DNA from 3 places in the Lentzea sp. NPDC060358 genome. Region 3 is predicted to be linked to each of the others. Evidence: riboswitches for the same ligand, from Rfam matches in the RefSeq annotation. Region 3 holds a riboswitch; each other region holds the start of a gene.
What was found. A riboswitch is a leader RNA that binds a small molecule or an ion and turns the genes downstream of it on or off. The one in region 3 is predicted to bind cobalamin.

Region 1: another riboswitch for cobalamin. It lies ahead of ACFWGZ_RS15005 (putative cobaltochelatase); the one in region 3 lies ahead of ACFWGZ_RS37935 (ribonucleoside-diphosphate reductase subunit alpha).
Region 2: another riboswitch for cobalamin. It lies ahead of ACFWGZ_RS26250 (FecCD family ABC transporter permease); the one in region 3 lies ahead of ACFWGZ_RS37935 (ribonucleoside-diphosphate reductase subunit alpha).

The regions. Positions count from the first base shown of each region.
Region 1 covers NZ_JBHXCW010000057.1:14,355-22,905, forward strand. The annotation lists gene ACFWGZ_RS14980 (cobalamin biosynthesis protein) at 1-48, opposite strand, end outside; gene ACFWGZ_RS14985 (hypothetical protein) at 92-913, opposite strand; gene ACFWGZ_RS14990 (cobalt-precorrin-4/precorrin-4 C(11)-methyltransferase) at 913-1,956, opposite strand; gene ACFWGZ_RS14995 (cobyrinate a,c-diamide synthase) at 1,990-3,366, opposite strand; gene cobO (cob(I)yrinic acid a,c-diamide adenosyltransferase) at 3,363-3,977, opposite strand; gene ACFWGZ_RS15005 (putative cobaltochelatase) at 3,988-5,904, opposite strand; cobalamin riboswitch at 5,942-6,077, opposite strand; gene ACFWGZ_RS15010 (threonine aldolase family protein) at 6,109-7,029, opposite strand; gene ACFWGZ_RS15015 (hypothetical protein) at 7,091-8,152, opposite strand; gene ACFWGZ_RS15020 (8-amino-7-oxononanoate synthase) at 8,190-8,551, shown strand, end outside.
Region 2 covers NZ_JBHXCW010000141.1:2,146-10,696, forward strand. The annotation lists gene ACFWGZ_RS26240 (putative T7SS-secreted protein) at 1-747, shown strand, start outside; gene ACFWGZ_RS26245 (hypothetical protein) at 770-1,285, shown strand; cobalamin riboswitch at 1,284-1,413, shown strand; gene ACFWGZ_RS26250 (FecCD family ABC transporter permease) at 1,449-2,471, shown strand; gene ACFWGZ_RS26255 (ABC transporter ATP-binding protein) at 2,471-3,211, shown strand; gene ACFWGZ_RS26260 (ABC transporter substrate-binding protein) at 3,208-4,188, shown strand; gene cimA (citramalate synthase) at 4,646-6,232, shown strand; gene ACFWGZ_RS26270 (fumarylacetoacetate hydrolase family protein) at 6,243-7,001, shown strand; gene ACFWGZ_RS26275 (LuxR C-terminal-related transcriptional regulator) at 7,069-7,728, shown strand; gene ACFWGZ_RS26280 (FAD-dependent oxidoreductase) at 7,718-8,551, opposite strand, start outside.
Region 3 covers NZ_JBHXCW010000329.1:657-6,992, forward strand. The annotation lists gene ACFWGZ_RS37920 (amidohydrolase family protein) at 1-915, opposite strand, end outside; gene ACFWGZ_RS37925 (DMT family transporter) at 1,095-2,003, opposite strand; gene ACFWGZ_RS37930 (Lrp/AsnC family transcriptional regulator) at 2,118-2,555, shown strand; cobalamin riboswitch at 2,636-2,844, shown strand; gene ACFWGZ_RS37935 (ribonucleoside-diphosphate reductase subunit alpha) at 2,957-5,299, shown strand; gene ACFWGZ_RS37940 (ribonucleotide-diphosphate reductase subunit beta) at 5,296-6,324, shown strand.

The DNA.
Region 1 (8,551 bases), on a different contig from region 3:
GTCGGCGGCGTCGCCGCGCTGGGCAGGTCCCGCGAACACACCGATCATGCTCGCGCTCCCCGCGGCTCGACGGCCGCGCGGCACGCGGCACTCACTTCTTGGTACCCCACAGCACCGTCACCGGAACGGCCGGTGCGAAGCCGGAGTCGAGCAGGCGCGACGCCGTCCAGTGCACGCCCTCCACCTCGTACCCGGCGGCCCGCAGCGCCTCCCGCGCGGGCACGATCTCGTCCACGCCCTCGGTCACGACGACCACGCGCTTCGCCGACACCGCCGCGCTCGCCCTGACCGCGGCCAGGTCGCCGCGGCCGACGAACACGGCGTCAGGGCGGGGCAGCGCGGAGGTGTCCAGCTCGGACTCCTCGACGCGGACGTCGACGCCGTGCGCGGAGGCGTTCGCGATGATCCGCACGCACTGCACGGGATCGGGCTCGACCGCGATCACCGCGGCGCCCAGCCGGGCGCACTCCACGCCGACCGCGCCGGACCCGGCCAGCACGTCCCACACCAGCACGCCGGGACGCGGGGCGAGCCGGGCCAGCACGACCGCGCGGACCTCGGCGCCGAGCACGTGCGTGCGGCTGCCGAACGCGTCCTCCGGCAGCGCCCAGCCGTCGTTCGAGCGCAGGAACTCGGTGTCCGCCAGGCACAGCACCGCGTCGGGCGCGCTCCAGCGCCGGGTCACCGCGTCCCGCGGGTCCACGGTGGTCAGCTCGCCGCCGTCCGACACGACCAGCGTGCGGCGCCAGCCCGCCACACCCGCGCCGATCTCGGCGGGACCGGTGCCCTCGGTCAGCCGCACGACCACGGCGGACCGCGCGCGGCACAGGTTCAGCGCGGGACGCAGCCCGTCCGCGGCGTCGACGACCTCGACCGGACGGCCCGCCGCCTCCCGCAGGGCTTCGACGGACATCAGTTGCCGGCGGTGCGCTTGTGGGGCTTGCGGGACCCCGGCTTCTTCTTCTGGGCCGACGTCGAGGCGTGGACCGTCGACGGCTTCGGCATCTCGGCCGCGACCACGGTGAGCTTCGGCTTGGGAGCGGGCTCCTCGGCGGGCCTGCGCACGGACTGCTGTATTTCCTCGACCGCCGTCCACGCCGGGTTGGGCTCCGAGACGGCGGCGGCGGGCGCGGGGGTGGGCGCCGGGATCGGCTCGTCCGTGCGCGTCGCGATGCGCGAGGCGGCCCGGCGCGACCAGCGGGTGGGACGGGCGGCGCGGATCGGTTCGTCGACCGAGGTGGTGGCGGAGGTCGAGACGCGGCGCGTGGGCGCCTTCACCGCGGCGCCCACGAGGAACAGCGCGGGGCGGTAGAGCTTGTGCTGCTTCACGACGGACTCGAGCTCGCCCACCGTGGTGTGCACGACGACCTCGTCGGCCTGGCTCACCTTGTACGCCACCACGACCGGCGTCTCGTCCGCGTAGCCGCCCTCCCGCAGCTTCTCCGCGAACTGCTCTACGCGCGCACCCGAGACAGTGGCGGCCATCGTGGTCTGCAGCGCGGCGAACTCGCGGACCAGCTCGCTGCTCTCCGGCGAGATCAGCACGGCCGACGACGCCTCGGCCGAGGTGATCTCGCGGCCGATCTTCGCGGCGGCCGCGGCCACGACCGACACCCCCGGAACGACCTCGACGTCCAGGCCCAGGCGCACGCACAGGTCGTGCTGCTCCTGCACGCCACCGCCGGTCGCGGCGTCGCCCGCGTGCAGGCGCACGACCGTCTGGCGGGACGCGGCGGCACGGCGGTACAGGTCGGTGATCTCCTCCTGCGCCACGCGGGAGAAGTCGACCAGGTCGGCCCCGGCGCGGGCGTGCTCGCGGACGCACTCGGCGTCGATCGCGCTGGGAGCCCAGATGACGACGTCGGCTTCCGCGATGCGGCGCGCGCCGCGGAGGGTGATGAGGTCGGCGGCACCGGGACCGGCGCCGACGAAGGAGACCCGACCGGTCGTCGTCACGACAGCTCCACAGGGGGTTGGGGAGGGGGAGGCTTAGACGATGACCGTACCGCCTGCCGATCCGGCCACGAACGGGTGGCAGGCCCGCACGAAACGGGCCACCGCCTCCGGGTCGCCGGCCGGGTGGGTGTGGAGGTACGACGCGTGCACGCCCCCCGTCACGAACCCCTCGGCGACGGGTCGCGAGTCGACTCCGCGCCAGTGCCACGCGGGTGGTGTCGAGTGCGGTGCGGACAGCTGGGTGCGGTGGAACTCGTGGCCGGTCACGCGGCTCCCGGGCGCGTGCAGCGGCGATCCCGCCGACGCGACGGCGTCGCGATAGCCCAGCGTGAGCTTCGGCGTCATGTACCCCTCGGCGTCGAGCACGCCGCACATCGGGTAGCCGTCGAGCGACTTCGCCAGGTACAGCAACCCACCGCACTCCGCGTGCACCGGCGCACCCGATCGAGCGAACCGGGCGATGGAGTCGCGCAACGCGGCGTTGCCCGACAACGCTTCCGCGTGCTGCTCCGGGAATCCGCCCGGCAGCACGAGGCCGGCGGTGCCCTCGGGCAGTCTCTCGTCGTTGAGCGGGTCGACGACGGCCACGGCCGCGCCGGCCGCCTCCAGCACCTCGGCGTGTTCCGCGTAGCCGAACGTGAACGCCGCTCCCCCGGCCACCGCGACCAAAGGTTCCCCGCCGACGCGCTCCACCTCGGGCTGCCAGGCGGCGACGGCCGCCGACGGCACCGAACGGGCGAGCCTGCGCACCGCGTCGAGGTCGACGTGCTTGGCCACGGCGGCGGCGATCGCGTCGACCGCGGCGACGGCCTCCGGCCCGTGCTCGGCCGCCGTCACGAGCCCCAGGTGCCGCGAGGGCAGGGAGAACTCCGGATCGCGCGGCAGCACGCCGAGCACGTCGAGGCCCACCTCGTCGCACGCGGACCGCAGCACCTGCTCGTGCCGCTCCGACCCGACCTGGTTGAGGATCACGCCGCCGAGCCGGACCGTCGGGTCGTAGCCGCGGAACCCGTGCAGCAGCGCGGCGAGCGACCGGCTCTGCCCGCGTGCGTCCACCACGAACAGCACGGGTGCGTTGATCAGCTTGGCGACGTGCGCGGTCGAGCCGATGCCCGCGGTGTCGACCCGCCCGTCGAACAGGCCCATCACGCCCTCGACGATCGCGATGTCGCACCCCTTGGCGCCGTGCGCGAAGAGGCCGGGGATGCGCTGCTCGCCGACCATGACCGGGTCGAGGTTGCGGCCGGGGCGCCGCGTGGCGAGCGAGTGGTAACCGGGATCGATGTAGTCGGGGCCGACCTTGAACGGCGCGACCCGCGACCCGGCGCGGCGCAGCGCGGCCATCAGTCCCGTCGCGACGGTGGTCTTGCCACTGCCCGAGGCGGGGGCGGCGACGACCAGCCGGTTCACCACTCGATCCCCCGCTGGCCCTTCTGCCCGGCGTCCATCGGGTGCTTGACCTTCGTCATCTCCACCACGAGGTCGGCCGCGTCGGCCAGCCGCTGCGGCGCGTACCGGCCCGTGATGACGACGTGCTGGTGGCCGGGGCGGTTCGTCAGCACGTCGACGACCTCGTCCACGTCGATCCAGCCCCAGTGCAGCGGGTAGGTGAACTCGTCGAGCACGTAGAGGCCGTGGCGCTCCGACCGGATGCGCCGGGCGATCTCCGCCCAGCCCTCGCGGGCGGCCGAGGCGTGGTCGTCCTCGGTGCCCTGCTTGCGGGTCCAGGACCAGCCCTCGCCCATCTTGTGCCACTCGACGGCGCCGCCCTCGCCGGTCTCGTCGTGCAGCCGGCCGAGCGCCTTGAACGCGGACTCCTCGCCCACCTTCCACTTGGCGGACTTCACGAACTGGAACACGCCGATGTCCCAGCCCTGGTTCCAGCCGCGCAGCGCGAGGCCGAACGCCGAGGTCGACTTCCCCTTCATCTCGCCGGTGTGCAGCATCAGCAGCGGCCGGTTGCGGCGCTGGCGGGTGGTCAGGCCGTCCTTCGGGACCTCGACCGGTTGTCCTTGCGGCATCGGGTTCTCCTCACGCTGCCCGGACGACGCCGGCGAGGTGGTCGGCGCTGAGCTGGTCGAGCCGGACGCAGGTGCCCCGCAGGGCCTCGGCGATCTTCTGGGCGAGGCCGAGCCGGACGTGGCCCTGCTCGCAGTCCACGACCACGACGGCGGTCTGCTCGAGCAGGCCGGCGGCCTTGAGCGCGTCCTTCGACGGATCGCCGCCCAGTCCCGACGAGGTGGCGCGGCCGTCGGTCAGCAGCACCACCAGCGGGCGCTTGCGCGGGTCGCGGAGCCGTTCGACCTCCAGCACCCGGTGGGCCTTGAGCAGGCCGTCCGCCAGCGGGGTGCGGCCGCCCGTGCGCATCTTCCTCAAGCGCGTGGCCGCGGCGTCGACGGACGTGGTCGGCGGGAGCGCGACCTCGGCCTGGCTGCCGCGGAACGTGACGACACCGACCTTGTCGCGGCGCTGGTAGGCGTCGCGCAGCAACGAGACCACGGCGCCGCTGACGGCCGACATCCGCTTCTGCGCCGCCATCGAGCCCGAGGCGTCGACGACGAACAGGACGAGGTTGGACTCCTTGCCCTCCCGGACCGCCTTGCGCAGGTCGGCGCCGGTCAGCAGCAGCCCGGGACCGCTGCGGCCGCGCGCGGCCTGGTGCGGTGCGGCGGTCGCGAGGGTGTCGACGAGGTGCAGCCCGCCGCCGTCCACCGTGGACGAACGGACGACCCGGCCGGTGCGGGCACGGGCCCGGGACCGCTTGCCGGGCGCGCCCTCGCCGACCCCGGGCACCTCCAGCACCCGCGCCTTGAACGCGGGCGCGGGTTCCGGTGCCGGGCGGTCGTTCGGCGCGTTCCCGTTGCGCTGCGGCCGGTCCTGGGGAGCGTCCTGCGGTTCGGGCAGCTCACCGCCGCCGGGGCCGTCGTCGTCGGGACCGTCGTCCGGGTCCCCCGCGTGCTCGGCGGCCTCGCGCATGGCGTCCTCGAGCTGCTGCTCCTCGATGCCGGGCTCGTCGAACGGGTCGCGGCGGCGCCGGTGCGGCAGGGCGAGCCGGACCGCGGCCTCGACGTCGGACTCCTCGACCTCCGCGGCACCGCGCCACGCCGCGTGGGCGGTGGCGGCACGGGCGACCACGAGGTCCGCGCGCATGCCGTCGACCTCGAAGGCGGCGCAGACGGCGGCGATCCGGCGCAGCTCACCGTCCGGGAGGGACACCTCCGGCAGCTTCTCCTTGGCCTCGGCGATGCGCTGCCGCAGCGCCGCGTCCTCGGCCTCCCACCGCGCGGCGAACGCGACGGGGTCGGCCTCGTAGGCGAGCCGGCGCCGGATGACCTCGGTGCGCACGGCCACGTCCCGCGCGGCCTTCACCGACACCGTGAGCCCGAACCGGTCGAGCAGCTGCGGCCGCAGCTCCCCCTCCTCCGGGTTCATGGTGCCGACCAGCAGGAACTGCGACGGGTGCGAGATCGACACGCCTTCGCGCTCGACGTGCGCGCGGCCCATCGCGGCGGCGTCGAGCAGCAGGTCGACCAGGTGGTCGTGCAGCAGGTTGACCTCGTCGACGTAGAGCACGCCCCGGTGCGCCGCGGCCAGCAGGCCGGGCTGGAACGCCCGCACGCCCTCGGTCAGCGCCTTCTCCAGGTCGAGCGAGCCGACGAGCCGGTCCTCGGTGGCGCCGACCGGCAGCTCGACGAGCTTCGCCGGACGGCGCTCGGCGCCCTCGTGCGGCGCGTCGGGGCAGTCGGCCGACCCCGGGACGCAGCCGAACCGGCAGTGCGCCGAGACGTCCAGCTCCGGCAGCAGCGCGGCGAGGGCGCGCACGATCGTCGACTTCGCGGTCCCCTTCTCACCGCGGACGAGAACGCCGCCGATGCCGGGGTGCACGGCGTTCAGCAGCAGGGCCAGCCGGAGGTCGTCGTGTCCGACGACAGCCGAAAAGGGGAACATGCGCGTGCGGTCCTTCCTCGGGTGTCCACGCCCGTGGCCGGTCGAATAAGAGGGGGACGAGTTCCTGACTCCCGGTTCTTCCGCACCGGTCACAGTCGCGGGACGGCGCCGGATTCCCACCGGCTTCCTCGCGCTCCCCTCACAGCCCCGGCATCGTCGCACCTCGCACCCGTGCGACCAACAGCCAGGTGAGCGACATCGCCCTCAGAGCAGGCTCCGGAACTGCTCCCAGGCCGCCGTGACCTCGTCCGCCGTCCACTCCAGCGCGGGCCCGGCGATCGTGATCTCCGTCTTCGCGAGCGTCCCGGCCGGCCAGAACGACCCGAGGAACTTCCCGCTCAGCTCGGTCAGCCGGGCGGGGTCGCCGGGCAGGTGCAGCGCGAACTGGTGGGTGTGCGGCTCGGGCAGCCCCATCGCGGCCGCCACGACCTTGGCGTGCTCGACGTACGAGCCGAGCTTCGGCAGCACGGTGTCGAGACCGTGCAGGGCGGACAGGGCGGCCGGCCACTGCTGGAACAGCGTGCCGCCGTAGCGGTGCCGCCAGACCCGCGCCTGGTCGACGAAGTCCTGCGAACCCGCGAGTGCGGCACCGGAGATGCCCTCCAGCGACTTGTAGAACGACACGTAGACCGAGTCGAACAGGCCGGCGACCTCCGGCAGCGGCTTGCCCAGGCCGTGCGTGCTCTCCCACAGCCGGGCGCCGTCGAGGTGCACGACCGCGTCCCGTTCGCGCGCGAGGTCCACCAGCGACGTCAGCTCGTCCCAGGTCGGCAGGACGAAGCCGGCCTCGCGGTCGGGCACCTCCAGCAGCAGCGTCCCGTACGGCTCCGGGCAGGTGCCGACGTCGGCGTCGCGGACCTTGACCGGCCGCAGACCGGACAACGCGGTGAGCGCGTCGTCCTCGTGGTGCAGCGGGTGGGCCTGCGGGTGCATCGCGACGATCGGGTTGTGGGTGCGGTCGGCCCAGCACCTGAGCGCGATCTGCTGCGCCATCGTGCCCGTCGGCACGAACAGCGCCGCCTCGGTGCCGAGCAGCTGGGCCACGCGGGCTTCCAGGGCTCCCACCGGGCCGCCGTCGCCGTACCGGTCGGGGTCGACGTCCGGCACCGGGCCGAGCGATTCCAACAGGGTCTTCTTGTGGACACCCGAGAGTTGGCGGTTCATCACCACCGCATCCAACATCAGGTCAACGACTCACGGCCACCGACTTCGGCGCCCGGAACGACAGCAGGTGCAGCCATTCCGGCTCCGGACCAGCGAGTTCCAGCGAAGGCTCGCGAGAGGCCACTGTTCGCAACGTCACGGCCGCCTCCAGCCGGGCCAGGCCCGCCCCGAGGCAGAAGTGCCGCCCGTACCCGAACGCGAGGTGGCGCGGGTCGGTCTCCCTGCCGCTCAACAACAACACGAGCTCCGCACCGGCCGGAACGCGCACACCGGACAGAACGACCTCACGCGCGGTCAACCGGCGCCACGTCACCACGGGCGTCTCGGTCCGCAGCACGTCCTCCACGAACGCCTCGGCCACACCGGGCAACGGCAGTCGCGCCCACACCGCGCGGTCCTGCAACGCGCGGCGCAACGCCGTGGACAGCAGCTGGGTCGTCGTCTCCTGGCCGGCGATCAGCAGGAAGTAGCAGAGACCGGCGGAGTCCTCAGCGGACACACCCGCGTCGGCCAGCGCGCGGAACAGCTCGCCGTCGCGCGCGTGGTAGCGCTTGACCAGCCACTGGTGGAACTCGCCGACGTCGTCGACCAGCTCCAGCTGCCGCTCCGGCGACAGCGAGCCCCAGAAGAACTCCAGCGACCCCGAGCTCCACCGCTTGAGCGTCGGGATGTCGACGTTCTCCAGCCCGAGCAGGTCCATCAGCACGATCGCGGGCAGGTCCCACGCGAGCGAGCGCACGAGATCTGCGCCACCCAGCCGTTCCAGGACCAGGGCGCGGATGCGAGGCTCCGCTGCGGCGACGCGGGCCGGCGTGAAGAACGACGCCACCAGCTTCCGCAGCCGGGCGTGCGACGACGAGCTGTTGTTCGCCAGCGTCGGCGGCAGCGAGAAGCGGGCTCTCACCAGGGCGCGCAACGCGGCGGGCGCGACCGGCGTGACGGCGGTCAGCGCGTTGTCGGGCAGGAACGTGGCCGGGTCCGCCAGCACGGCGCGCACGTCGTCGTGGCCGGACACCACCCAGCGGCCGTCGAGGAACTGCACCGGCGAGGTGAGTTCGGCGCGCGTGAAGGTGAACAGGTCCACGAGCCGCACGCTAGTGGGCGGATGGGAGACTCAGGCGGTGACCGTGAGCACAACCGAGGAAGTGTCCACCGGCGGTGAGGCGACGTTCGACTGGATCGACGTCCGTTCCGAAGCGCGCGCCAAGGCGGGCCTGACCCGCCGTGTGCGGCCCCGCAAGGCGGACTCGACCGATCTCGACCTCGCCAGCAACGACTACCTCGGGCTCGCGAAGGACAAGCGCGTCGCCGGTGCCGCGGCCGCCGCCACGCTCAAGTGGGGTGCGGGCTCGACGGGGTCGCGCCTGGTGACCGGGTCTACGGAGCTGCACAACGAGCTGGAGTTCGAGCTCGCGAACTTCTGCGGCGCGCAGTCGGCGCTGGTGTTCAGCAGCGGCTACCTGGCGAACCTCGGCGCGGTCGC
Region 2 (8,551 bases), on a different contig from region 3:
GGCCTCGCCGAGTCGGGCCTCACCCTGCTCAGGACGGTCCGGGCGGGCAACCCGTTCGACCCGTACAACGCCGCCCACCCCGGCGAGTACGCCGCGCACCTGGTGGAGCAGGCGTCCGGCATGGTGCACCTGGCCACGCACCCGTCCGAGGCCGTGAAGGGCGTCCTCGACTTCGAGGAGTGGAAGAAGGACCCGTTCTCGGCGCTCGGCAGGCTGACCGGCGACGCCGCCATCGCCATCGCGACCGACGGCGCGGGGTTGCTCGGCGCCACCGAGAAGGCGGTGCTGCGCGAGGCGACCGAGCAGGCCGCGAAGCACGCCGACGACGGCCTGCCGCCGTGGCACCGCCCGGACTACGAGCTGCCCGGGCACACGCCGGACCACCGGCCGCAGCACGGCGACGAGCCGTTCGGTCCGCAGAAGCCGGACGAGCCCGCGCCGCCCGACCGCGAGCCCACGCCGCCCGACTCCGAGCCCGCGTCGCCCGACTCCGAACCTGCGCCGCCCGACCGCGAACCCGAGCCCCCCGCGCGGGAGCCGGAGCGCGGACCGGACGAGCAGCCGCGCGTCCGCGAGCCCGAGCACCTGCCGGAGCCGGACAGGAGCCACTACTTCCAGCTCCGGCAGTCCGTGGCCGAGATGCAGGACTCGCTGCCGCAGCTGCCGTTCGCCGAACGCGCCGCGGTGCAGCAGCGCATGGCCGCCCAGCGGCAGATGATGCGCGACCTCCTCGACCAGCACGCCTGACCCGCGAAGGAGATGTGGACCTGTGCAACCCCAGCAGGAGGAGATGCCGGAGTGGACGCACGGCGGTGAGTTCCCGCCCGTCTCCCGGCAGGTGCCGCTCCACGGCAGGGACCCCGCCTCCGGCACCGAGCAGGTGTGGGTCGGCCGGGTCGTCTGGCAGGCGCGGACGATGCGGGAGGTCACGATGGCGCTCTACGGCCCGTTCGGCCGCAGGACGGCCGTCGGCGACTCCGTCTTCGACGCCCTGTGGAAGATCCGCAACGAGCTGGAGGACCTCGAGCAGTTCCCGCCTCCGCTGTGGAAGGTGCTCGTGCAGGGCGCCCGGCGTGACGTGTGGCACGTCGGGCACCAGGTGTCGATCTTCCCCGGCGACCGCGCCGAGGTGCTCGTGCCCGGCGAGAAGGTGACCCGGACCGTGGACGTGCTGGCGGTGCTGGAACCTGCGGACACCCCGAGCTGGGGTCTGGCCGAGCAGCAGCTGGCGAACTGCGCGGAGTACTTCAGCCGCCTCGACCCGGCCTTCGGCACGAACGGGTGAACGCCTCGGGTTAGAGTGCAGAGGTCGCGTGTGGGGGAAGACCGGTCGAAGTCCGGCGCTGACCCGCAACGGTAGGTCCTCCTCGGAGAGGACGAGCCCGAACACCCGCACACGGCACGCACAGCACCTCCGACTCCTGCCGTGGACTGCGGGAAGGGACCCAGTGATCGCCAAGATCAGCGCGCTCGTCGGCGTGCTCGCCGTCAGCATCGTCGCGGGCGTCGCGCTCGGTCCCGTTCCCGTCCCGTTCGGACTGACCCTCGAGCTGCTGTGGGCGGCCCTGTCCGGGGGCACGATCCCCGCCGACCTCGCGGGGCAGTACCACATCGTCTGGGACATCCGGCTGCCCCGCGTGCTGCTCGCCGCGGTCGTGGGCGCTGGTCTGAGCGCGGTCGGCGTGGCGATCCAGGCGATGGTCCGCAACGCGCTCGCGGACCCGTACGTGCTCGGCATCTCCTCGGGGGCGAGCGTCGGCGCGACCGCCGTGGCCACGCTCGGGGTGCTGCAGGGGTTCGGCGTCTACGCGCTGTCCACGGGCGCGTTCCTGACCGGTCTCGGCGCCACCGCGCTGGTCTACATCACCGCGCGCACGAGCCGCGGGCTCACCCCGCTGCGGCTCGTGCTGACCGGGACCGCGCTGGCGTACGGGTTCTCGGCGGTGGCGATGCTGCTGGTGTTCCAGGCCCCGCACGGCGAGGCGGCCCGCAGCGCCATGTTCTGGTTGCTCGGCAGCCTCGGCGGGGCGAACTGGCAGGCGCTGCCCATCGCCCTGGTCGTGACGGTCGCGGGGATCGTCTACCTGATGACCAGGGCGCGGCAGCTCAACGCGCTGGCGATGGGCGACGAGACCGCGACCACGCTCGGCGTCGGCGTGACCCGGTTCCGCACGCACCTGTTCATCGTGACCGCGGGCATCACCGGCGTGCTGGTCGCGGTGAGCGGCGCCGTCGGCTTCGTCGGCCTGATGCTGCCGCACCTGACGCGGATGGTCGTCGGCGCGGACCACCGCCGCGTGCTGCCGCTGGCACCGCTCGCCGGGGCCTCGTTCCTCGTCTGGGTCGACGTGGCCGCCCGCATGCTGGCCGCGCCGGAGGAACTGCCGCTGGGCGTCATCACGGCCGCGATCGGCGTGCCGTGCTTCATCTTCCTGATGCGCCGCAGGACCTACGTGTTCGGAGGCCGTTGATGCGCGTCGACGTCGAGCAGCTGACCGTCACCGGCATCATCGAGGACATCACCCTGCACGCCTGCGACGAGGTGGTCGGCATCGTCGGCCCGAACGGCAGCGGCAAGTCCACGACGCTGCGCTGCGTCTACCGCGCCTTGAAGCCGGACGCGGGTGCCGTGCTGATCGACGGCCAGAACGTCCACAAGCGACCGGACCTGGCCCGCGAGCTCTCCGCGCTGACCCAGGAGTCGCAGGTCGAGTTCGACTTCACCGTCGCCGAGGTGGTGGAGATGGGCCGCCTCCCGCACGACCGGTCCCCGGCGCACGACCGCGCCGTGGTCGCCAGGGCACTGGCCACAGTGGACGTCGCCCACCTCGCGTCCCGCAGCTTCCTCACGCTCTCCGGCGGCGAGCGCCAGCGCGTGCTCATCGCCCGCGCCGTCGCCCAGGAACCCCGCGTGCTGGTGCTGGACGAGCCGACCAACCACCTCGACATCCGCCACCAGCTGGACGTGCTGTCGCTGACCCGCGGCCTGGGCGTCACGGTGCTGACGGTGCTGCACGACCTGAACCTCGCCGCGTCCTACTGCGACCGCCTGCACGTGCTCGACGAGGGCCGGCTGGTCGCCTCCGGCACCCCGGCCGAGGTCCTCGTGCCGGAGCTGGTCGCCGAGGTCTTCCACGTCACGGCGCACGTCGTGCCGCACCCCACCACGGGAGTTCCCCAGCTCCTGTTCGACCAGGAGGTCACCCCTTGAGAACCGCGCTCGCCCTGGCGTCCCTGCTCCTGCTGACGGGCTGCGGCGCGACCGTCGCGCAGGACACCTCCGCCTCCGACCCGGTGACCGTCACGAACTGCGGCAAGCAGGTCACCTTCGACAAGGTGCCGTCCAAAGTGGTCACCAACGACACCGGCATCACCGAGCTGATGTTCGCCCTGGGGCTCAAGGACCGCATGGCGGGCTACGTCGTCGACAGCGGCAACACCGTCGACCTCCAGACCTCCCCGTGGAAGGCCGACTTCGACAGCGCGCAGCACCTGGCCGACAAGATCTCCAAGGAGGTCGTGCAGGGCGCGGGCGCCGACCTGGTCTTCGCGGGCTGGAACTACGGCTTCAGCGAGAGCACCGGCTTCACCCCGGACGCGCTGGCGCAGCTGGGCATCGGCACCTACCAGCTCACCGAGGCCTGCCGCAACGGCGTGGGCAAGCAGCGCGGCATCATGCCCGCCCTCGACGCCCTCTACACGGACCTGCGCAACCTCGGCGCGATCTTCCGCGTCTCCGACCGCGCCGAGGAGCTCGTGCGCTCCTACCAGCGGCAGGTCGAGGAGGCCGGCCGGCTCACGGCCGGCAAGCCGCGGCCGAAGGTGTTCCTCTACGACAGCGGCCAGGACCAGCCCTTCACCTCCGGCAAGAACGCGGCCCCGCAGGACGTCATCGGCAAGGCGGGCGGCGACAACGTCTTCGGCGACCTCAACGACAGCTGGACCACGGTGAACTGGGAGGCCGTGGTGCAGCGGTCGCCCGACGTGGTGCTGATCGTGGACTACGCGGACGGCGAGTCGAACACGCCCGCGCAGAAGCAGGCGTTCCTGGAGGGCTTCGCGCCTCTCGCCAACGCTCCGGCGGTGAAGAACAAGCGGTTCTTCTCGCTGCCCTACGCCGCTTTGGTGGAGGGGCCGCGGAATCCGGCTTCCATCGAGGCGTTCGCGAAGTTCCTGGCTTCGTCCTGAGCGGTTCCCGGCGGGTGCCGGGGTGGTCGTGCACCTCTGCGGAAATGCGAGGTGCTACCCCTCGGGGGCACCCCGCACCCGAAGTCAGGCCCCAATCGCACGCGCTCCGGCCTGCGCCGCTCCAGCCCGCACCCACCCCGGCACACGCTCCGGCCTGCGCCGCCCCAGTCCGCGCCCACCCCGGCCTCGCCCTCGACCCGGGCCCGCTACAGCCCCGCCGGTCCACCACAGAGGACCCACCGGCCGAACCGCGGCTCGTGACCAGATAGTGGGAGATTGGCTCCCGGCCCTTGGTCCCCGGCCACGAGCTGTGGCAGCATCCCCGGCATGGCTCAGAACCTCGCCATCATTATCGACGAGCGCGTCGGGTAGTTGCCGCCCCTGGCACCCGACGCGCAGACCTCTCGCATCCGCGGGGGGTCTTTTTGTTTGCCCTGATGTGAGGAGAGGACCTTCGATGGCCGGCCCGACCGACGAGTTCCACGTCTACGACACGACGCTGCGCGACGGCGCCCAGCGCGAGGGCATCTCCTACTCCGTCACGGACAAGCTCTCCGTCGCACGACTGCTGGACGGGCTGGGCGTCGGGTTCATCGAGGGCGGCTGGCCCGGCGCGCTGCCCAAGGACACGGAGTTCTTCGCCAGGGCGGCGGCCGGTGACCTGGAGCTCAAGCACGCCAAGCTGGTCGCGTTCGGGGCCACGCGCAAGGCCGGCGTCAGGGTCGAGGACGACCCGCAGGTCAAGGCGTTGCTCGACTCGCAGGCGCCGGTGGTCACGCTGGTGGCCAAGTCGGACCTGCGCCACATCGAGCGGGCGCTGCGGACCGACACCGACGAGAACCTGCGGATGGTGCGCGACACCGTCCGGTTCCTCAAGGACCACGGGCGGCGCGTCTTCCTCGACGCCGAGCACTTCTTCGACGGGTACGCCTTCTCGCCGGACACCAGCCTGCGGGTGCTCGAGTCCGCTGTGGAGGGTGGGGCCGACGTCGTCGTGCTGTGCGACACCAACGGCGGGCAGCTGCCGCTGGGGCTCGCCGGGACGGTGGCCGAGGTCGTCGCGAAGACCGGCTTCCGAGTCGGGATCCACTGCCAGGACGACACGTCCTGCGCGGTGGCGAACACCGTCGCGGCCGTCCAGGCGGGCGCGACGCACGTGCAGTGCACCGCCAACGGTTACGGCGAGCGAGCGGGCAACGCGGACCTGTTCGCCGTCGTGGGAAACCTCGTGACCAAACTCGGCATGGAGGTGCTCCCGACCGGGGCGCTGGCCGAGCTCACCCGTGTCTCCCATGCGTTGGCCGAGATCGCGAACATCGCACCCGACACCCACCAGGCGTACGTCGGGTCGTCAGCCTTCGCCCACAAGGCGGGTCTGCACGCGAGCGCGATCAAGGTGGATCCGGAGCTCTACAACCACATCGTTCCGGACACCGTCGGCAACGACATGCGGGTGCTGGTCACCGAGATGGCCGGCCGGGCGAGCATCGAACTCAAGGGACGTGAGTTCGGGCTCGACCTGGCCGGCCGGTCACAGGAGGTCGGGAACGCGTTGCAGCGGGTCAAGGAGCTGGAGGCGAAGGGGTGGTCGTTCGAGGCCGCCGACGCCTCGATGGAGCTGCTGCTGCGCCGCGAACTGTCCCAGCTGGACACCGCGCCGTTCTCGCTCGAGTCCTACCGGGTGGTGCTGGACCACCGCTCCGACGGCGAGATCGTGTCCGAGGCCACGGTCAAGGTGCACGTGGCGGGGGAGCGGGTCATCGCCACCGCCGAGGGCAACGGGCCCGTGCACGCACTGGACGCGGCCCTGCGCAAGGCGTTGCTGCCGCACCTGTCCTGGTTGGACGCGGTGGAACTGGCCGACTACAAGGTGCGCATCCTCACCGAGCACCCCGGAACCGACGCCGTGACGCGGGTGCTGGTCGAGTCCACCGACGGGGAACGCGGCTGGACCACGGTCGGGGTGCACGGCAACATCGTCGAGGCGAGCTGGCTCGCGCTGTGCGACGCGCTCGTCCACAAGGCCATGCGCGCGTCGGTCTAAGGTTGGACCCGTGCGTATTGCCAGGATTGCCCACCCGCAGGGCGTTGCCTTCGTCCAGGTCCAGGGCGAGGAAGCCGCGGAGATCGCCGAACACCCCTTCGGCACGCCCACGTTCACCGGCCGCAAGTGGCCGCTGGCCGACGTGCGGCTGCTCGCCCCGATCCTGCCGACCAAGATCATCGGCGTGGGCCGGAACTACGCGGACCACGCGGCCGAGCTCGGCAACGAGGTCCCCGCGGAGCCGCTGCTCTTCTTCAAGCCGAACACCTCGGTGGTCGGGCCGAACGTGGAGATCAAGCTCCCGGCCGTCTCGGAACGCGTCGACTTCGAGGGCGAGCTGGCGGTCATCATCGGCCAGCCGTGCCGCGAGGTGCCCAGGGCCAAGGCGATGGGCGTCGTGATGGGCTACACCATCGCCAACGACGTCACCGCGCGCGACCTGCAGAAGAAGGACGTGCAGTTCACCCGCGCCAAGGGATTTGACACGTTTTGCCCGATGGGTCCGTTCATCGAGACGGAGTTCGACCCGTCCGACGTGCGCGTCGTCACCGAGGTCGACGGCGAGGTCAAGCAAGACGGACGTACTTCCTTGATGGTGCACGACATTCCGTCGCTCATCGAGTACGTGTCCGGGATCATGACCCTGCTCCCCGGCGACGTCATCCTCACCGGAACGCCCGCCGGCGTGGGCCCGATGACGGCCGGACAGACGGTCTCCGTGACGGTGGACGGCCTCGGAACGCTCACCAATCCGGTCGCAAATAGGTAGCCGTACGGAGCAATCCGGCGGCCGGAAGGTTACGCAGCACGGTACCCGCTAGTAACTTCCCGGTGTCATGACGGACCTGGCGTCCACCCGTGTGCTGCTCGTCGACGGTTCGCAGCTCATCACCGAGGGGCTGCGGATCTCGCTGCACCGCACTCACTGCTTCCGCGTTGTGGGGATCGCCCACACCGTGGCCGACGCTGCGCGCTGTCTGCGCAGCACATTGGTGGACCTGGTCGTCACGGACTTCGACGTGCCGGGCGGTGGGCCGTTGCGCACCGTGCGCGACACGGCGCAGTTCCGGCCCAGCGCCCGCGTCGTCGTGCTGTCCAATGCGGACAGTCCGAGCTGGGCCCGCGCCGCCCTCGACGCCGGCGCGGTCGCCTACCTGCTGAAGACGTCCCCCGTGGCGGAGCTGCTGCCCACCATCGCGGCCGCGGTGCGGGGCGCTCCCGCCACGATCGACGCGCGGGTGGGGTCGCTCGCCCGCCTGCCTGCGCGGATGCCCCCGCCCGCGTCGCTCGGCCAGCTGTCGGCCCGCGAGTTCGACGTGCTGGCCGAGATGGCGAAGGGCATGGACAACGCCCGGATCGCCCAGCGGCTCTTCATCAGCAACGACACCGTGAAGACCCACGTGAAGGCGATCCTGCGCAAGCTGGGCGCGCGGGACCGCGCCCACGCCGTGGCGATGGTGCTCGGCGAGTCGTCCGAGTCGTTCGTCACGACCTGACGATGGTCTGCGGGGCCCTGCGCGCGAAGTCCGGCGCGTGCTCCGGACGCGGCCCGATGGCGACCATGTAGGCCGGGACGGCCTGCAGCAGCGGGAAGCGCCGCGCGAGCCTCAGCGGGACGGGGACGCCGCTCGACGAGATCGTGGCGCCGCCCTCGACGACGCGCTTGAGGAACAGGTTCTGGATCACCCGCTGCGCCGTCTGGATCACCGCGGTCGGGAACAGGCGGCGGCGGCGCACCTTCGCGAGCGCGGCGCCGGTCAGGGTGCCCTCCCGCAACGGCTTCGCGAGCAGCCTGGCCGTCGCGACCGCGTCCTGCACCGCGAGGTTGATGCCGACGCCGCCGATGGGCGACATCGCGTGCGCCGCGTCACCGATGCACAGCAGCCCGTTCACGTGCCAGCGCCGCAACCGGTCGAGCTTCACGTCGAGCAGCTTCGCGTCGTCGAGGCTCTCGACGTGGCCGACGCGGTCCGCGAGCCACGGCACCAGCGTGACGACGCGCTCGCGGAACTTCTCCACGCCCTCGGCCCGCAGCTGCCGGTCGGTCCCCTTGCGGATCAGGAACGCGCACTGGAAGTACTCGCCGAGTGGAATCAGGATCAGCGCGCTGCCCGCGCTGAACCGGCCGGCGCCGCCCCGGACCTCGTCGCTCTCGTTGCGCGGCAAGCGGAACCACCACACGTCCATCGGAGCGCCGAACCGGTGCACGGGCAGCTCCACCGCGGCGCGCAGGATCGAGCTCCGCCCGTCCGCCGCCACCACGAGGTCGGCGGCGATCTCGCCGGTGCCGCCGCCGACGCGGTCCCGGTAGGTCACGCC
Region 3 (6,336 bases):
GACCGGGATGTACCGCATCCGTTCCAGCGCCCTCGGGTCGTTCACGATGTTCTCGGGCGACCGCGACATGTTGCGTTCGACGAAGAGCGTGGGGGACTCCCACGTGCCGTGCCGCCGCATCTGCGCGAACAGCGCCCGAGCGCGAGCCGGTGAGTGGGTGGCGACTGCGGCCCGTTCGACCCGGCCGGACTGCCGGCCCCACCAGTTCGGGTCGGCGGGGTCGTCCGGCAGCGCGCGCAGTTCGGCGTAAAGCGCGTCGGCGTTGTCCGAAGTGGACGTGAACAGGTTGTAGAGGTGTTCGTGCGTGTGCTGGGCGAGCGCGTCCTGGATCGGCACGCGCGCGGGCACGTGGCCGGCGAACGGGATCCGCACCCTGCGCGCCTCGTCGGCGATGGCGGCGTGGCACTCCGGCGACAGGAACGAGTAGACCTTCACGAAGTCCGCTCCACCGTCCTTGGCACGGCGCACCGCGGCCCGCGCCTCCGCCGGCGTGCGCACGACGTCCGTGCCGGGCCACACCGAGCCGGGGCCGTCGACGATCGTGCTCGCGATGACCATGCGCGGGCCCAGGACCTCACCGGCCTCGATGCGCCGGCGCGTGTCGTGCGTCTCCGGCATCCCCCACATCTCGCGGACACCGGTGACACCCTGCACGACGTGCAGCGGCGCGACCGTGTCCTCGAAGAACGTCGAGTGGGTGTGCATGTCCCACAGACCCGGGATGACGTACTTCCCGGCCAGATCGAGCACCCGCGCACCACCCGGCACGTCGCAGCGCCCACCGGCGGCCACGACGCGGTCACCGGCGAGCACGATGGTCGCGTCGCGCACGGGCGGGCGCCCGGTGCCGTCGATGAGGGTCGCTCCCCGCAACACCGTCACGGCGGTACCCGCGGTGGCGGGCGAATTCCCCACGGCCCCGAGTGCGACCGCACCGATCGCACCCCGTCCGAGCCAGGACAACACGTCCCGGCGCGCCAGATCCCCCACGGCTCCGCCTTCCCCCATGTGCCGGACAGCCACACGGTAATGATCCGCGAGGACCGGGACAGTAGGGCAGACCCGACTGTTCGCGTCCACACCGGACCCCGACCTCAGGCGGGATCCGGTTGCGGCTCCGCGGGGCGTTCCTGGTGCAGGGCAACACCCGTGACCACGAGCACCACGCCGACGACCTCCGCGACAGAGGGGATCTGCGTGAGCACGACGATCCCGACGACGGTGGCCGTGGCCGGTAGCAAGGACACCATCAAGGCGTAGGTGGCCCGGGGCAAGCGGGCCATGGCGAGCTGGTCGCAGACGTAGGGGATGACCGACGAGCAGATCCCCACCCCGGCCGCCGCGGCCAGGGCCACCGGGTCCAGGAAGGCCGGCGCGGCCTGACCGATCCCGATCGGCAGCGCGATCACCGCGGCGATCATCATCGACAGCGCCAGGCCGTCGATGCCGGACACCTGCCGGCTGCGGGCCACGCGGTGCCCCAGAATGATGTAGAGCGCGAACAGCACCGCGTTGGCGGCGGCGAACGTGATGCCCAGAGGTTCGGCGACCAGGCGCACGTCGGTGAGCAGGTACACGCCCGCGACCGCCGCGATCAGCGCGGCGACGTTGCGACGGGTTCGCGCGGCGAGCGCGGCCAGCACGATGACCGGCAGGAACTCGATCGCCGCGACCGTGCCCAGCGGCAACCGGTCGATGGCCAGGTAGAAGACGCTGTTCATCACCGCCAGCACCGCCGCCCACCCCGTCAGCAGCCACCGGGTGGCCCGGTCCAGGCGCGACCACAGCCGCCACGGCCGCCGCCACACGGCGAACACCACCGCGGCCGTGGCGATGCGCAGCCACGCCACCCCGAGCACCTCGACACGGGCGAACAGCAGCACCGCCAGCGCGGGCCCGAGGTAGTGGAACACCGCGCTGACAACGAAATAGGCGTGGGGAGGAGTTCGGTGCACGATCCTCGCCGCGGCTCGACCAAGGCTGCGGAAACGCGGCTCGACCATGCCTTTATTGTCGACTGCGGGACCGGGCAGCACCATGCGCGAACGAAGGCGGAGACCGTCGATATGGTCGCAAAAGAAGGCGGAAACCCCATCGGCTTTCCTTCGGGAAAGCCAGTGCTGGACGAGACCGACCGTCGGCTGCTCGACGTGCTCGGCGCGGACCCCCGGCTCACCGCCGCCGAGCTGGCGCGCCGCATCGGCATGTCCGCCCCCGCCGCCCGCGAACGCCTCGCCCGCCTCGAACGGGCCGGCGTCATCCGCGGTTACCGCCTCGACATCGATCCCGCCGCGATCGGGCTGCCCGTCACCGCCTGGGTCCGGATCAGGCCCGGGCCCGGTCAGCTGCCCAGGATCGCCGAGCTGGCGGCCCGGACCCCGCAGGTCAGCGAGTGCCACCGCATCTCCGGCGAGGACTGCTTCCTGCTCAAGGTCCACTCGCCCAGCATCGAGGGCCTCGAAACCATCCTCGACCAGTTCCTCATCCACGGTCAGACGCACAGCTCGTTCGTCGTCGCCACCCCCGTGCCCCCGCGCACACCGGCGACCGGGTGACGGGCAGCTCGTGCGGGTGCTGCTCCAACTGAGCGACACGCCCACTAGATGTAGGTGCTCTTCGCTCGACCACGCCCATGTATTGTGTCGATCTAGCTGGTTCGGCCGATCATCCAGATCGGTCGTCGCAAGAGGGAACCCGGTGTGAGTCCGGGACTGCCCCGCAGCGGTGAACGGGAACGAAAGCCGTCAGAAGCACTGGACGCGAGTCGTCTGGGAAGCGACGGCCGGTAGGAGCCATCAGGCGTGCCCGTGAGTCCGAAGACCTGCCAGCGCCCCGCACGCGCCTTCGCGTGCGGGTGTCCGAGGCCCCGAGGGAGGGCGGGAGGACGTGGCGGTCGCGCGCGCCCGTCCGCTCCTCGCTGTCCTCGTGGCCACCCCGAGCTCGCGAGGAGAGAGCTGTGACGGCGGTCGACACGGTCACCACCACGATGCGCGTCAAGAAACGCAACGGTTCGCTCGAACCGGTGGACCTGAACAAGATCGTGCGCGCGGTGGAGCGCTGCACGGCCGGTCTGCACGACGTCGACCCGTTGCGGGTCGCCACCAAGACGATCAGCGGCCTCTACGACGGCGCGACGACCGAGGAGCTGGACAAGCTCTCGATCCAGACCGCGGCCGCGCTGGTCGCCGAGGAGCCCGAGTACTCGAAGCTCGCGGCCGGTCTGCTGGCGGCGTTCATCGAGAAGGAAGTGCGCCGCCAGGGTGTGCAGTCCTTCAGCCAGAGCATCGCGCTCGGCCACGCGGAGGGCCTGATCGGGGACGCGACGGCGAAGTTCGTCGCGGCCAACGCCCGCAAGCTCGACGACGCGATCGACCTCGACGGCGACCGGCGGTTCGAGTACTTCGGCCTGCGCACGGTCTACGACCGCTACCTGCTGCGCCACCCGTCCCGGCGGTCGGTGATCGAGCAGCCGCAATACTGGCTGCTGCGCGTCGCCTGCGGCCTGTCGCACACCGCCTCCGAGGCCATCGACTTCTACCGGCTGATGTCGTCGCTGGCCTACCTGCCCAGCTCGCCGACGTTGTTCAACTCCGGCACCCGGCACACCCAGATGTCCTCGTGCTACCTGCTCGACTCGCCGAAGGACCAGCTGGAGTCGATCTACGAGCGCTACGCCCAGATCGCTCAGCTGTCGAAGTTCGCCGGAGGCATCGGTGTGCAGTGGTCGCGGGTCCGGTCGCGCGGCGCGTTGATCCGCGGCACGAACGGCCACTCCAACGGCATCGTGCCGTGGCTGCGCACGCTCGACGCGTCGGTCTCGGCGGTGAACCAGGGCGGTCGCCGCAAGGGTGCCGCCTGCGTGTACCTGGAGACGTGGCACCCGGACGTCGAGGAGTTCCTGGAGCTGCGCGACAACACCGGCGAGGACGCGCGCCGCACGCACAACCTCAACCTGGCCAACTGGATCCCGGACGAGTTCATGCGCCGCGTCGAGGCCGACGCCGACTGGTCGCTGTTCGACCCGGACGAGGTTCCCGAGCTGGTCGACCTGTGGGGCGACGAGTTCGACCGCGCCTACCGCGGCGCCGAGGAAGCCGGCCGAGCGGTGCGCACGGTGAAGGCTCGTGACCTTTATGGACGGATGATCCGCACGCTCGCCCAGACCGGCAACGGCTGGATGACGTTCAAGGACACCGCGAACCGCACGTGCAACCAGACCGCCGAGCCCGGCAACGTGGTGCACCTGTCGAACCTGTGCACCGAGATCCTCGAGGTCACCAGCGACGAGGAGACCGCGGTCTGCAACCTCGGCTCGGTCAACCTCGGCGCGCACGTGACGGACGGCGGGATCGACTGGGAGCGCCTGCGTTCCACCGTCCGCACGGCCGTGGTGTTCCTCGACCGCGTGATCGACATCAACTACTACCCGACCGAGCAGGCGGCGCGGTCCAACCCGCGCTGGCGCCCGGTGGGGCTCGGTGTGATGGGCTTGCAGGACGTGTTCTTCAAGCTGCGCCTGCCCTTCGACTCGCCGGAGGCCCGCGAGCTGTCGACGCGGATCGCCGAGGAGATCTACCTGACGGCGCTGGAGTCGTCGGCCGAGCTCGCCTCGTCGGCGGGCGCGCACCCGGCGTTCGCGGAAACCCGTGCCGCCAAGGGAGATCTGCAGCCCGACCTGTGGGGTGTGACGCCGACGCAGACCGAGCGCTGGTCCGCAGTCCGCGAGCGGATCTCCGAGCACGGCCTGCGCAACTCGCTGCTGATCGCGGTCGCGCCGACGGCCACGATCGCCTCGATCGCCGGCTGCTTCGAGTGCATCGAGCCGCAGGTGTCGAACACGTTCAAGCGCGAGACGCTGTCCGGTGAGTTCCTGCAGATCAACTCCTACCTGGTGCGGGAGCTCAAGTCCCGCGGCCTGTGGACGGACGCGGTCCGCAACCGCCTCAAGCAGGACGACGGTTCCGCGCAGGGCATCGGCGCACTGCCCGAGGACGTGCGCTCGCTGTTCCGCACGGCGTGGGAGCTGCCGCAGAAGGCGCTGATCGAACTGGCCGCCGCGCGCGGCCCGTACATCGACCAGAGCCAGTCGCTGAACCTGTTCGTCGCCTCGCCGACGATCGGCAAGCTCTCCTCGATGTACCTCTACGCCTGGAAAGCCGGGCTCAAGACCACGTACTACCTGCGCTCCCGTCCCGCGACGCGCATCCAGCAGGCGACCGTGGCGGTCCCGGCGGTGACGTCGGACGACGCCATCGCCTGCTCTCTCGAAAACCCCGAAGCCTGTGAGGCCTGCCAGTGACCACCCTGGAAAACACCACCCGCAAGAACGCCCTGCTCGACCCCGGCATGGACCTCACCCTGCGGCCCATGCGCTACCCGCTGTTCTACGAGCGCTTCCGCGACGCCATCAAGAACACCTGGACCGTCGAGGAGGTCGACCTCCACTCGGACCTCGCCGACCTGAACAAGCTGTCGGAGGCCGAGCGGCACCTGGTCAACCGGCTCGTGGCGTTCTTCGCGACCGGTGACACGATCGTCGCGAACAACCTGGTGCTCAACCTCTACGAGCACGTGAACGCGCCGGAGGCCCGGCTCTACCTGTCGCGGCAGCTGTTCGAGGAGGCCGTGCACGTCCAGTTCTACCTGACGCTGCTCGACACCTACCTGCCCGACGAGAACGACCGCGCCGACGCGTTCGCCGCCGTCGAGACGATCCCGTCGATCCGCGCCAAGGCCGAGTTCTGCTACAGGTGGATCGACTCCATCTCCGACCTCACGACGCTGCAGACGCGGGACGACCGCCGGTCGTTCCTGCTCAACCTCATCTGCTTCGCCGCGTGCATCGAGGGCCTGTTCTTCTACGGCGCCTTCGCCTACGTCTACTTCCTGCGCTCGCGCGGCCTGCTCAACGGCCTCGCCTCCGGCACCAACTGGGTGTTCCGCGACGAGTCGATGCACATGGCGTTCGCGTTCGACGTCGTGGACACCGTGCGCCGCGAGGAGCCGGACCTGTTCGACGAGTCGCTGTTCGAGCAGGTGCGGGAGATGCTGCGCGAGGCGGTGGACGCCGAGGTGCAGTTCGCGGACGACCTGCTCGGCGGCGGCGTCGCCGGCATGTCGGTGGCGGACATGCGCTCGTACCTGGAACACGTCGCCGACCGGCGCCTGCAGGTGCTCGGCCTCGAGCCGATCTACGGCTCCAAGAACCCGTTCGCGTTCATGGAGCTGCAGGACGTGCAGGAGCTGTCGAACTTCTTCGAGCGCCGCGTCTCGGCCTACCAGGTCGGGGTGACCGGCACGGTGTCGTTCGACGAGGACTTCTGACCGGTCCGGCCG